DNA from 4 places in the Carnobacterium sp. 17-4 genome. Region 1 is predicted to be linked to each of the others. Evidence: predicted binding sites of a transcription regulator. Region 1 holds the regulator's gene; each other region holds the start of a gene.
What was found. Region 1 encodes LexA, which represses DNA repair genes until DNA is damaged. Its sites were predicted from a motif close to CNAACANNTGTTNG; they were not measured.

Region 2: CAR_RS04320 (replication-associated recombination protein A) is a predicted target of LexA. The motif match lies at 1,972-1,985, and genes of this name have one in related genera.
Region 3: CAR_RS11945 (MutH/Sau3AI family endonuclease) is a predicted target of LexA. The motif match lies at 2,289-2,302, and genes of this name have one in related genera.
Region 4: recX (recombination regulator RecX) is a predicted target of LexA. The motif match lies at 1,743-1,756, and genes of this name have one in related genera.

The regions. Positions count from the first base shown of each region.
Region 1 covers NC_015391.1:1,097,413-1,100,781, reverse strand. The annotation lists gene tkt (transketolase) at 1-727, opposite strand, end outside; gene CAR_RS05380 (DUF896 family protein) at 861-1,100, opposite strand; gene lexA (transcriptional repressor LexA) at 1,262-1,885, shown strand; gene CAR_RS05370 (ribonuclease HII) at 1,981-2,754, opposite strand; gene ylqF (ribosome biogenesis GTPase YlqF) at 2,756-3,369, opposite strand, start outside.
Region 2 covers NC_015391.1:882,586-885,954, forward strand. The annotation lists RNA gene ssrS (6S RNA) at 339-526, opposite strand; gene CAR_RS04320 (replication-associated recombination protein A) at 617-1,903, opposite strand; gene CAR_RS04325 (hypothetical protein) at 2,138-3,277, shown strand; gene CAR_RS04330 (haloacid dehalogenase) at 3,329-3,369, shown strand, end outside.
Region 3 covers NC_015391.1:2,519,714-2,523,082, forward strand. The annotation lists gene CAR_RS11935 (hypothetical protein) at 1-160, opposite strand, end outside; gene CAR_RS11940 (hypothetical protein) at 157-528, opposite strand; gene CAR_RS11945 (MutH/Sau3AI family endonuclease) at 689-2,164, opposite strand; gene CAR_RS11950 (DNA cytosine methyltransferase) at 2,307-3,369, shown strand, end outside.
Region 4 covers NC_015391.1:1,444,090-1,447,458, reverse strand. The annotation lists gene CAR_RS07045 (SDR family oxidoreductase) at 1-552, shown strand, start outside; gene CAR_RS07040 (general stress protein) at 751-1,668, shown strand; gene recX (recombination regulator RecX) at 1,805-2,659, shown strand; gene mutY (A/G-specific adenine glycosylase) at 2,656-3,369, shown strand, end outside.

The DNA of each region.
Region 1 (3,369 bases):
GTTTTTTTGTTTCAGCTTTTGCAGCTTCAATTGCTGCATTAATTTCTTCTAAATCATTTCCATCTTTTACAAGAATATGTTGCCATCCATAAGCTTCAAAACGTTGTCCAACATTTTCAGTAAAGGCTTTAGATGTCGGTCCATCCAAAGATATATCGTTTGAATCATAAAGAACAACTAATTTTCCAAGTTCCAAATGAGCAGCTAAACTAGCAGCTTCAGCTGAAATACCTTCCATTAAGTCGCCGTCTCCACATAAAGAATAAGTAAAGTGATCTACAATAGCATGACCCTTTTTGTTGTACACTGCAGCTAAATGAGCTTCTGTCATCGCCATTCCAACAGCATTTGCAATTCCTTGACCTAATGGGCCAGTTGTTGCTTCTACTCCATCAGTATGGTTCACTTCTGGATGTCCAGGTGTTTTACTGTCCCATTGACGGAACTGTTTTAAATCATCAATTTTAACATCATATCCAGCTAAATGCAGCAAGCTGTATAATAACATTGATCCATGTCCAGCTGATAATACAAAACGGTCACGGTCAAACCATTTCGAGTTTTTTGGATTTACTTTTAATTGTTTAGTCCACAATGTGTAAGCCATTGGAGCAGCCCCCATAGGTAATCCTGGGTGTCCAGAATTGGCTTTTTGTATACCATCCATACTTAGTGTTCTTATTGTATTTACTGCTAATTGGTCTGTGTTATCAAACAAAAAAATCATCCTTTCGATTTTAACTCTCTTATCGTACTCTATTAGTTTACTATTATTTCACTTCAAGTGCAACGCTTTCACGGTTAGAATGTTATTAAATGGGAGAACTTCATGATTATCACATTAATGAACAAACACTCTATTATCTCCCGTGAAGACCTTTATCTTTTTGTATGTCTTTCAATTTATCGGGGGTTACGTCATTGCCTTCTTCATCTACAATTTTTACACCCTCAATGGTATTTCTCATTCCGCCTCGAAAAGCTGTTATATAATCATCTCTTAATTTTTTTTGTTCAATTTGTTCTTGAATAGTCAATCCTTTGTTTTTTGATTTATTTGCTAATTCATTTATTCGTTCTATTTGATCTTTTGGCAACATCTAATCACTCCACTTTTTTATTTATTATTCAACTATAACAAATTTCTTTGAAAAAAACACCTTTTAATCCTCTAAATCTACGAACGTTTGTTTGATTTGTTCTATCATATATGGTAATCTTAAAATGATAAAATAATAGAAACGAGGTGTTTATATATATTATGAGTAAAAATCCCGAATCAAGACAAGTTGAAGTTCTACAATATATATACAGTCAAGTTAAATTGAAAGGATACCCTCCAACTGTAAGAGAAATTGGAACGGCTGTTTCTTTATCTTCTACCTCAACCGTTCATGGTCACCTTTCTCGTTTAGAAAAAAATGGTTATATCCAAAGAGATCCCAGCAAACCAAGAGCAATAGAACTAACACAACTAGGATTATCAAAATTAGGCATTGCACTTGATAAAATACCTTTATTGGGAACTGTAACAGCTGGTGAACCAATCTTAGCTGTAGAAGAAGCGACAGATTATTTTCCACTACCTCCAAACTTGCAATTTGAAAACGACTCTCTTTTTATGTTAACCATACGTGGAGAAAGCATGATCAATGCTGGTATTTTTGATGGTGATGAAGTGATCATTCGTAAACAAAGCACAGCAAATAATGGCGATATTGTCATTGCTATGACCGTAGAAGATGAAGCAACTTGTAAAAGATTTTATAAGGAAGAAGATCATTACCGATTAGAACCAGAAAATGACACTATGAGTCCTATTCTACTTAATGAATTAACGATTTTAGGCAAAGTAATCGGATTGTATCGTAGTCATATTCAATAAAAAAACGAAGAACCGGGTTTTATCCGGTCCTTCGTTTTTTATTTTATCGTTTTAAGTGCACAACAATTTATCTTGTGGTTGCACTATAAACCTTTTTAACCTAATAAATTTTTTACAGGAGCAAAAGTTTTTCGATGAATAGGACATATTCCGTGTTTTTCTAATCCTTCTAAATGGATTTTTGTTCCATAACCCGCATTCTTAGAAAAACCATATCCCGGATATAACGTATCATATTCGGCCATCATTCTGTCTCTTGTTACTTTCGCAATAATACTAGCAGCAGCTATAGACAAACTTTTTGAATCTCCCTTGATGAAGCTTTCTTGGGGAATAGTGATTGGTAGATGCATTGCATCAATAAGCAATTGTTCTGGCTGTTGAGGTAGTTGCTCAACAGCTTCAATCATAGCCAGCTTAGTTGCTTGGTAAATATTGACTTTATCAATTACTTGATGGTCTTTTATACCAATCCCAATAGCTAATGCAGATTCTTGAATTTGGTCAAATAACACTTCTCTTTTTGCACTTGATAATTGTTTAGAGTCATTGATTTCCAGTACATTAAAATCTTGCGGCAATATGACCGCAGCTGCAACAACAGGGCCAGCTAATGGACCTCTTCCTACCTCATCGATTCCAGCAACAAATTGTGTTCCTTGTTCCCAAAAAAATTGCTCTATTTGCAGCATTTCTTGTTGTTTTTCGAGAATCAATTGTTGTTTTCTCATTTGATTTTCCCAAGATTTATACGCATTTAATACACCTTTACGTGAATCGCTCTTGATAAAAACCAATCGTTCATCATCCGTATGGGTAATGGTCGTTAGTAGTTCCTTTATTGCCGTAATGGTCAACGGTTTTTCCATTTTAGCTATCCTGCCTTTTTGGTAAAGAAATCGGCGCTATATCTAATGTGTATTTCCCAATTTTACCGCTTCTAATTTCAAAAACAATCAATTCAGCTGCACGAGTATAGTCTTCTTTATACCCTTTACGTTCGCTGATCAACATAAGCAATTCTGGCGATTCAAGATCCAATTCTTCTTCAGTTAATCTGTATCGTTTAGCAAGCATTTCTGGATTTCGAATTTTCATTTCTTCCAATCCATACATTGCAATTTCATCTAGCTGTAAAATAGTGTCTTTAATTGCTCCAGTTAAAGCCAATTTCTTTCCAATTTCAGGATCTTCAAACTTCGGCCAAAGAATTCCTGGCGTATCAAGCAATTCCAATTCTTTACCTAACTTCAGCCATTGTTGTGCCTTTGTCACACCAGGTTTATTTCCTGTTTGAGCAATATTTTTCTTTACAAAACGATTGATCAATGTTGATTTTCCAACGTTAGGAATTCCAATACTCATTGCTCGAATTGCACGAGGTTTTATACCTTTAGCGGCTCTTCTATCAAATTTTGGTTGTAAAAGCTCTTTTGCTTTTGCCATCAATTGTTTCATACCGTGTCCTTCTTGAGCAACAATTG
Region 2 (3,369 bases), 210 kb from region 1:
AACGGGATGAAAAAAAACAAGTAGAAGAGAGCTAAGTCCACCAATAAAAAAGAGAACACCATAGAATTTAAAAAAAGGTGCTGTTTCTGAGGGGCTAGTTTTATCCGTACGAGTTAATAGAATAGAGGCTTTTCCAGTGTAAAAAAAGAATGCTGCATAAAGAAGTAACGCTGAAAAAATAAAAAACAATATCGGTAATAGCATGATAAGACCTTCTTTCAATAGGTAATTACAAAATAAGAATAACATAATAAATTAAATTAAGGGTAAATTTACTTCAGTAACAAAGAAAAAAGCCATTCAATTAAGAATGACTTTAAAAGTTTTAAACTTTAAATGAGAAATCCGATGATGCCGTTGATATGCTCAGTTAGTATTGAACCCGCAAGAAGCAGGTGGGCTCCGCCGTCAACCTTCTAACTACCAAGTGAAAAGGCTTGTTATCCGATTGAATCAGGTTGGATCCCAAGGTAATATTAATTGTTCGGTCAACACATGTTGAGCAAGACGAGCATCTCAGAAATCTTATCCTTATAGTAGCATAAGCATGTGGTATTGTCAATTATTTACCTGTGCACATGCTGTTGAAAGATTGCTTTAACAGCAAAGAAAGCGGTTAATGTACGTTCTTGTTTCCTTTTTTTAAATTGATTGAATCATACTGCTTTGCCAAAGTATCTTCATATTTTCCTGTGTGATTTGGTGTATAGTAAGAAGCATTTTTTAGTTTGTCAGGTAAGTATTGCTGATTTACCCAAGCGCCAGGATAACTATGCGGATAGAGATAATCTACACCGCGACCAAGTTCTTTTGCTCCACTATAATGGGAATCTTTTAAATGATCAGGTACATCTCCACTTTTTCCAGCCCTTACATCTTGGAGGGCTGCATCAATCGCTGCGTAAGACGAATTTGATTTTGGAGAGAGACATAAATCAACTACTACATTAGCTAAAGGTATTCGAGCTTCCGGAAAGCCCAATTTTTCAGATGCTTGAATAGCGGTAACAGTCCTAGAAGCTGCAGAAGGGTTAGCTAATCCGATATCTTCATAAGCAATAACCATTAACCGCCTTGAGATAATAGGTAAATCGCCAGCTTCAATCAGTCTAGCAAGATAATGTAAAGCAGCATTTACATCGCTTCCACGAATGGATTTTTGTAAAGCTGAGATGACATCATAATGAGCATCGCCATCTTTATCATGTGTTAAAGCTTTTCTTTGAACACACTCTTCAGCAATCTCTAAAGTAATATTGATCATTCCTTGTTCATCTGGAGCTGTTGATTTAATAGCGAGCTCTAAACCATTCAAAGAACTTCTTAAATCTCCGCTTGTGGCTCTAGAAAAGTGGAGTAAGGCCTGATCTGTAATGGCTATTTTTTCTTTGCCAAAGCCTTTTTCTGAATCATTTACAGCGTTCCACATAGCTTGTTGTATATCTTCATTAGAAAGTGTTTTGAGTTCAAAAATTTGAGATCTGCTTCGGATGGCAGGATTTATTGTAATATATGGATTTTCGGTTGTTGCTCCAATTAAGATAATACGTCCATTTTCCAAATGCGGCAGCAAAAAATCTTGCTTAGGTTTATCCAAACGATGGATCTCATCTAAAAGTAAAATCACAGTGCCGCTCATTTTTGCTTCTTCTACAACAATTTGGAGATCTTTTTTTGTGTCACTAGCAGCGTTTAAAATGCGGAACGCATATTTTGTTGTCCCAGCAATCGCACTAGCGATACTGGTCTTTCCAATCCCAGGAGGGCCGTATAAAATCATCGAAGAAAGCATTTTAGCTTCTACCATGCGTCGAATGATTTTTCCTTTTCCTACTAAGTGTTGCTGTCCAACAATATTATCAATATGAGTAGGCCTCATCCGATAAGCTAAAGGTTGATTCATAAAGCGTATCCTCCTATCAACATTATTATCTTTAGTATACCATTCTACCAAAATGGATTCTACAGTAAAGAACGTTTGTTTGATTTTCGAAATTAGCTTACTTTTATAAAGCAAATCGAATTTTTGGTTTGGCTTTTCTATGATTATTTGCGATAATGTGTAAGAAGTCATTTTTTATGAGTAGATTCGATTAATCAAAGGGACTATAAAAGTGATAAAGAAAGGAATTTTTCAATGGATGAAAAACACGAGTCCGATTTTTTAAACAGGTTATTAAAAGCGAAAAATAAACGTCAGCGTATTTTTTTGAAAAAAACAGCAAATGTCGTTTTTAACTCTGTTTTAGGAATGGCAATAAAAGAAAAAGAATCATTGCAACCAAATCAATTTACACCATCTAAACGAACGACAAAAACAACCCGTTTAAATGAGAAAGAACTTCTTCAACAGACAAAGAACGAAGCAGAGGAAATTTTGGCCGAGACTTTTCATCAATCAGAAAAAATGTATCAAGAAGTTCAACAAGACATAGCGGCCGCTAAAGAAGAAATTAAATTAAAAAAGAAGCAATCAATTGAACAGTATGATAAAGAAAAAGTAGAAGCAGATAAAATTACTCGAAAAGCTGAACTGCATGCCAAAAAAATACTTGCTTCAGCTCATTTTAAATCTGAACAATTAGAAGAGGAAATTTCATTGAAAAAGGCAGTTTATCATCAGGAAATAGATAGAGAATTAGAAAAATTAGTTAAAGAAAAAGAATGGTTTGAACAGTATCAAGAACAAGTACAAGAATCCATGGATAGAAAAGAAAAAGTTCTTTTTTACGAAACTCGAAAAAAAATAGAACAAGAACACTTAGAAAAAGCTGCATTGCAAAATAAAGTGGATTATTTAAAAGCATTGAATGCGAAAAGAAAAATTAATTCTTATCGTATTGGACTAATGATTTTTGGCTGTACAGTTGTAATGAGTGTGCTTTTAGCTGGTCTTAGGTACTCAACACCTTTGTTTACGTTTATTATTACTTGCTTAGCTTTTGTTATTGCTTGTTTAGCATTTGTAGTGGTTTATATTAATTTAGTAGATGGAAAAAATGAAAAGAAAATAAAGGGAATTGGTTTTCAAAATGCTTCATTAATTGAAAAAAATAAAGAGTTAATCGATACAATAGAAGATCTCGAAAAGGATATCAAGCAATTGATTGATGAAAAAATCCAGCTTGAGAGGACCAAACGACAATCGCAAGATAATATTGAATTTTTAAAAATTATGCAAGCTGATTTGAAACAATCTGAAATTAACAGAAGGATCTTAGAGTCAGAGAATGCGGCATTGAGAAAGCATTTAATTAGTGAGGAAGCAATTGAATAAAAAGTTCTGATCATCTTAAGACCTTATTTATATCAGGAGGAGAACTGAAGTATGACTAAGTTATCACCATTTGAGCAAGTCAAAGAATTTCA
Region 3 (3,369 bases), 1.2 Mb from region 1:
ACATTACTAATTTCACTATTTTATTAACCATTTCTTGTATGAATTTTTTTACTCTGTTGCTAAACTCTTCACTGGAAAGATAATTAACTATTTGTGTTGTAATCATCAGTATAATTGCTTTGCCAGTTTTAACTACTAATTCTGAAACTGCTTTTTTCATTTTTTAGTCTCCCTTTTCAACTCTTTCAGAATTTTTTTCAGGAATTTACTTTTTGTAGTTTTTTCTAAAAAGTCATAAGCTGAATAGGTCAGTTCTTTTTCGGAAATATTTTCATTAAGTTCTACTTCAGATTTTAACGAATAATATAAAGCTGTAGGTTTTAAATCGATACCGTTATTGAATTCTGATAATTTATTGCTAACTTCGTTTTCAATTTGGAACTCTAAATCATCAGGTATAGTTTCAATAGGTAAAGATTTTCGATAACTTGAGATTTCATTATTGATGTTCTTTCTAAGAATTTGTGTGTTTTCTTTCTTAAATAGTTCCATATTAGCAACAACATTAGATAACTCTTTATTTTCCATTCAATATTCCCCTGTCTCTTTTTACTAGGCTAACTTTACTAAACATTTTGTGTATTAGAAATTCATTTTCATAAACTGTCTCAAACCCTACTACATCTAAAGCAACTACAGTAATAAAGAAATTAAATTCCTAGTGAGGTAACCCATTTGTTAGGCTTCATTAAATGAAATCAACTGAATTGAGCATATGGTTTATTACGCTCCCTTTTATCCAAACATTCTGTCTGTACATGTCGATTCCATTTATCGTTATAGTTTTATCACTGGAATCTCTTCCAGTGCCTCGGAAAAAAACATCATAGTCTTTAGATTTTGGAAAACTGACAGACGTTTTTATTGTTCCATTCTTATTTATAACAGGTTCCCCGTTTTTATTAAGCATAACTTCCTCATGAAGATTATTATTAAAGACTTTATTTCTAACGTCATCCCAAATAAATTTCACTTGTTTCTCTAAGAAATCTTCACTAAAGATTACACGTTTAAAGCCTAACAACTTATTTGTTAAGAGCTTTTCTGACTTATCTTGTTCTTCAAAAATAATGAATAGAAATTGTCTTTCACTAAAATCACTATAAAGTGACGAATCTTCAAAATTTATCTTCTCATCCAACCATTCATCAAAATCAACTTTAAATAATTTAGTGTCTTCAGTACGCGTTCCTTGCTTAGTTTGAGTGATTGTTTTTGCAATCAAACCAATCTCACTGAATAACTCTATTTTACCGATTTTTTTCGATTTTGCTCCAAACATTCGTGTAACGATTTGTTCAGTCACTGATTTTGATACATCTCCAGTTTGATTTAATTTCATAGGAATATTTAGAATCTGAAGAAGTTCTTGAATAGTCTTATTCTTGTATTGTTTAGTGAATTGATTCAATTGTTCGTCTAGTTCTTCATATGTATTATATTCTTGTTCTAACTGTTCGAATTTTTTTCCAAAGTACTTTTGAACCATAGTTGTTACAGTAGACCTTTTCAATCTAAATCTAGGGCGGTTGGGCCACTTAGGTGCAGTGTCAATCAACATCAACTGTGGTCGTAACTCAGATGATATTCTTGGATAATGTTCTGTAGGGTCTTGATGAACAAGCTGCAAGTTATGTATGAAACTTCTGACTATCTCCCAGTCATTCTTCAACTTTTCTCTATCTAAAGAATCAAATTCAAAGAAATCATAACCGACAATGGGGAATTTTGCGTACTCTGATGCAGGAACAGTAACTTCCGAATCATAAAGATAATAAACTAAAAGAAGTCTTTCAAGTTTATGCCAGAAACTTGAATTTTCAAAACTTTCGTGCACTATCCTTTCTGGAGAAACAGCTGTTACAGACATCGGTTCTTTAGCTTCAAGTTCTCCACTTACTGATTTCTTTACTTTTCTTAAACCTGTTGTTTTTACTTCCACATCTTTCCCATCGACATACAAATCTGGTTTTTGATAAGAATCAGCTGGATACCCCAATATAGATTCCTCTACAACACTTCCTGCTATACCAGTGATTTTAGGATGTTTAACTGTTTTATAAAAAACATTATTTTGATCAACATCACCTAAGGTTTTACCAATAGTACTATCTAAAATATCTTCTAGTTCATCTTTAGCAAAAACGTGTCCATGCTCTCTCATACTTTACCCTCCAAAAAATTTATACAGATATGCAATAATTTATTTTATGGTCTAATAGTACCATTTTTTTGTACAAAACACTGGATCTTTTCCGTGAATTGTTGTATAATAAATCTTAGCTTACCGAAAGGGTGTTCGTATTATGAGTAAACAGTTTAATATTTTAGAACTATTTGCTGGAGTTGGTGGATTTCGCGTTGGTTTTGAAAATTCCAATGAAAGCATGTTTAAAACAAAATGGGCAAATCAATGGGAGCCTGCTAAAAAGAGTCAAGACGCCTTCGAAGTGTATGATTATCATTATCCTGAGAGTATGAATATAAACGAAAATATAGAAGAAATTTCAGATGAAGCTTTTCAAAGTATGGATGCAGATATAATAGTTGGAGGTTTTCCTTGCCAAGATTACTCCGTTGCTAGAAGCAAAAAGAACGAACTTGGTATCCAAGGAAAAAAAGGCGTATTATTCTGGGAAATCATTCGAGCAGTTACTCAAATAAAACCAAAATATCTTGTTTTAGAAAATGTAGATCGTCTATTAAAAGCTCCTTCAAAACAACGAGGTAGAGATTTCGCAATCATGCTAGCTGCATTTAACGATTTAAACTATTCTGTAGAATGGCGTGTCATAAACGCCGCAGAATACGGAGGCAGTCAACGTCGTCGCCGTGTTTTCTTTTTCGTATATCGGAACGATACTGACTTTGCAAAAAAAATGGATAAAGAATTTGAGAATGAAGAATTAGATTTATTTTTTGACAGCCAATTGTATGATGATTACATCTTTAATAAAGGTCTATTTGCACGTCAATTTCCGGTTTTACCAACACCAGTAAAAAACCGTCATGCTACTTATACATTATCAAATGACATTGTAGACATATCCGACAATTTTATAGGTACTGTTTGGAACACAGGAGTCATGAGACATGGACGTTATTTTACTATTGACACAGTACCTACAAAGGAAGAACAACCTATTACTTTAGGAGAAATATTGGTAGATGAAGAGAATGTTCCAGAAAAATATTATGTTACTGACCAAAATAAATTAGAGAAGTTTAAATACTTAAGAGGTTCTAAAAAAATCGAACGTATTTCTGTAGATGGACATTCTTATATTTATTCAGAAGGAAGTATGGCTCCAACAGATGATTTATCATTACCTGGAAGAACTATGTTAACTTCTGAAGGAACCGTTAATC
Region 4 (3,369 bases), 350 kb from region 1:
TATGCTAAGGAAGTAGTATCGAAAGTAATTGAGAAATGGGGCCATCTAGATATATTGGTCAACAATGCTGGCGAGCAACATGTCCAAGAGAAAATTGGAGATATAACCGCAGAACAATTGGATCGAACATTTAGAACCAACATATTTAGTCAATTCTACTTTGTGAAAGCTGCAATGCCACATTTGTCAGAAGGTGCATCAATCATCAACACAACATCCATTACAGCTTATCGTGGAAGTGAACACCTTTTAGATTACTCAGCTACTAAAGGTGCAATTACAGCGTTCACTAGATCTCTTTCTCAAAATAGTGAAGTGATTGATAAAAAAATTCGCGTAAATGGTGTGGCTCCTGGTCCAATATGGACTCCACTTATACCAGCTACTTTTACAGAAGAACAATTAGAGGACTGGGGTAAAGGCGGAGCAATAGAAAGAGCTGGTCAAGCTTTTGAATTGGCGCCAACGTATGTCTATTTAGCGAGTACAGACTCTAGTTATGTTTCTGGCCAAGTGTTGCATGTTAATGGTGGAGTGGTCATAAACGGCTAAAATAGTTTCTTGATTTTTTTAAAATTACAACTAAATGCACTTCTAGTCTGATTACAAGTCGTCTATTTTGAAAACTTATTTTTCATTTGGTAAAGTTAATTATAGAAATATAAGTGTTTGATTTTAGTCCTCATGATTACTTAGCAGGTTGATTAGCTAAACCATAAAGAGGATACAAAGAAGAGGAGCGTGTAAAGGATGAATAAAGTAGTTATCGGTTCATTTTCAAACGTACAAGAAACAACGGCTTGTGTAGAACAATTGATCGCGGAAGGCCATTCAACAGACAGTATAAAAATTGTGACGACTAATCAAGATCCTGCAACGATTCAAAGTCAAACAGGTGTAGAAATCGATAAAGTTTCATCAGAAGAAAAAGAATCTTTCTGGGATAAATTTAAACATTTATTCGCTGATACAGATGAAGATTTGGTATTAGAAAATTTTGGTGTAGATGAAGCTAGTGCAGAGCAATACAATGAGTCTTTGGAAAAAGGTGAATACATTGTACTTGCTGATAAAGATAAAGCCTCAACTTCAAAAACCAATACAACTAAAAAAAATTCTGGGACTGTTGGCCAAGCTGGTCAAGGTGTACGAGAAGTCAGAAATGCTTCACAACCGACCGATGAAGTGAGTTATGCAAATGATGGAAATGATTATTTAAACAATGCTGAAGTTCCTTTAACGAATCAGTTTACAGAACAAGATGAACTTGATGAAAGCATAATAGTGAAATCTGATGTAATCGACACGACAATTCCTGAAACGATTGAAGAAGATGACATTATGGTAGAATCGATTAGACAAGAGAACAAGCCTAGATTGCAAGATAATCAAGACAGTGAATTAACCAATGATTCATTTAGTAGAGATCAAGATCGAAGAGATGATACAAGAGATGTTGTATCTCCAAAAAGACAACCGTGGTCACATAAAAACTTTGATCCTAATGACAATCCGTTGCAAGGAAAACCTACAGAGGATAAATTAAAGCATGAAGATCAGGTTGGCCCTAGTTCACCAAACGAAGAGGAAGTAGATTTGCCAATTTTTGATGGTAGTACTTTATCAAACCAACCGATAAATGACCCAAGAGAAGAGTTCAGAGATTAAATAGTAAAATTAAAAGTGATTCAGGCTTATGTCTGAATCACTTTTTTTAATTAAAATCGTTGCATGATAACTTTCGAACATGTGTTTGTAGTTGTTTTATGTTATAATAGTGGAACTGAAGTAGGAGGGTGATGCTATGATCTATAAACCCAATAGTGGAAATGATGGCTCTTCAACGTCTGAATTACCCAAAATTACAAAGATTGAAGCGCAAAAAAGAAAAGGGCGCTACAATATTTATTTAGATGGAGAATATGCTTTTCCTGTTGATGAAGCTATTTTAATTAAGCACATTTTGCATAAAGGAATGGAGATCTCAAAAACATTCCGTCAAGAATTAGAGATAGAAGATGGGTACCGCAAAGCTTATACAAGGGCGCTCGTTTACTTAAACTATTCTTTGCGTTCAATAAAGGAAGTGAAAGATGATCTGGTCGCTCATGAATTTACTAGCGAAACTGCTGATCAGGTTATCGAACAATTAAAAGAACAAGGCTACTTAAACGATTTAATGTATGCTGAAAGTTATACAAGAACCGCTGCAAATGTTAGCGGAAAGGGGACTTACGTGATAAAAAGAGAGTTGAAAAAACGTGGAGTTAAAGATGAAACGATTGAAGAAGCAATGGAGCAATATCCGTTTGATCAAATGGTAGAAAATGGTGTTGCCTTAGCGGAAAAAGTTATGCGACGTTCTTCGCGTCATTCATCAAGAGAAACTAACAATAAAATTCGTCAAAATTTAATGCAAAAGGGATTCCAATCAGATGTTATTACACAAGTATTGGAACAAATTACTACAGAAAAAGAAGTAGATGAGGAGTATGAAGCATTAAAAGCACAAGGTGATAAAATTTGGCGCAAGCAAACTAAGTTAACAGGAGCTAAAAAAATTCAAAAAGTTAAAAGTGGATTGTTTCAAAAAGGATTTGCTGGCGACTTAATTACACAATATATCAATGAAAAAGAAATGGAAGAAGAGGAAGAATGACATTAAGTGAATCAAATTTAGATGCAACAAACAAAAATGAAATTTATGGTATTCCTATGTGGCCCCAAGAAAAAATCAATCGATTTAGAGAAACCCTCTTAAGTTGGTATGATTTAGAAAAACGAGATTTACCATGGCGAAAAAACAACGATCCGTATCGTATTTGGGTATCTGAAATCATGTTGCAACAAACAAGAGTAGATACTGTTATTCCTTATTATTTAAATTTCATGAATACTTTCCCAACGATAGAAGCATTAGCACATGCACATGAAGACGTATTGTTAAAGGCTTGGGAAGGGTTGGGATATTACTCACGAGTTCGCAATATGCAAACTGCAGCTCAGCAAATCATGAACGATTATGATGGGGAAATGCCTACTGATCCTAAAGAAATTGGTAAATTAAAGGGAATAGGACCTTATACAACTGGCGCGATTTCGAGTATGGCCTTTGGACTTCCTGAACCAGCTGTAGATGGAAATGTGATGCGCGTGTTGAGTCGGTTATTTGAAATTGATGCGGATATTGCTAAGCCGGGCAATCGTAAAATTTTTGAGGCCATCATACGAGAACTGATTGATCCGTATAAACCAGGAGATTTTAATCAAGCATTTATGGATTTGGGTTCAAGTATCTGTACGCCTAAAAATTACCATCCAGAATTAAGCCCCATTAAAGAATTTAATCAATCGTATCAAAATGGCACG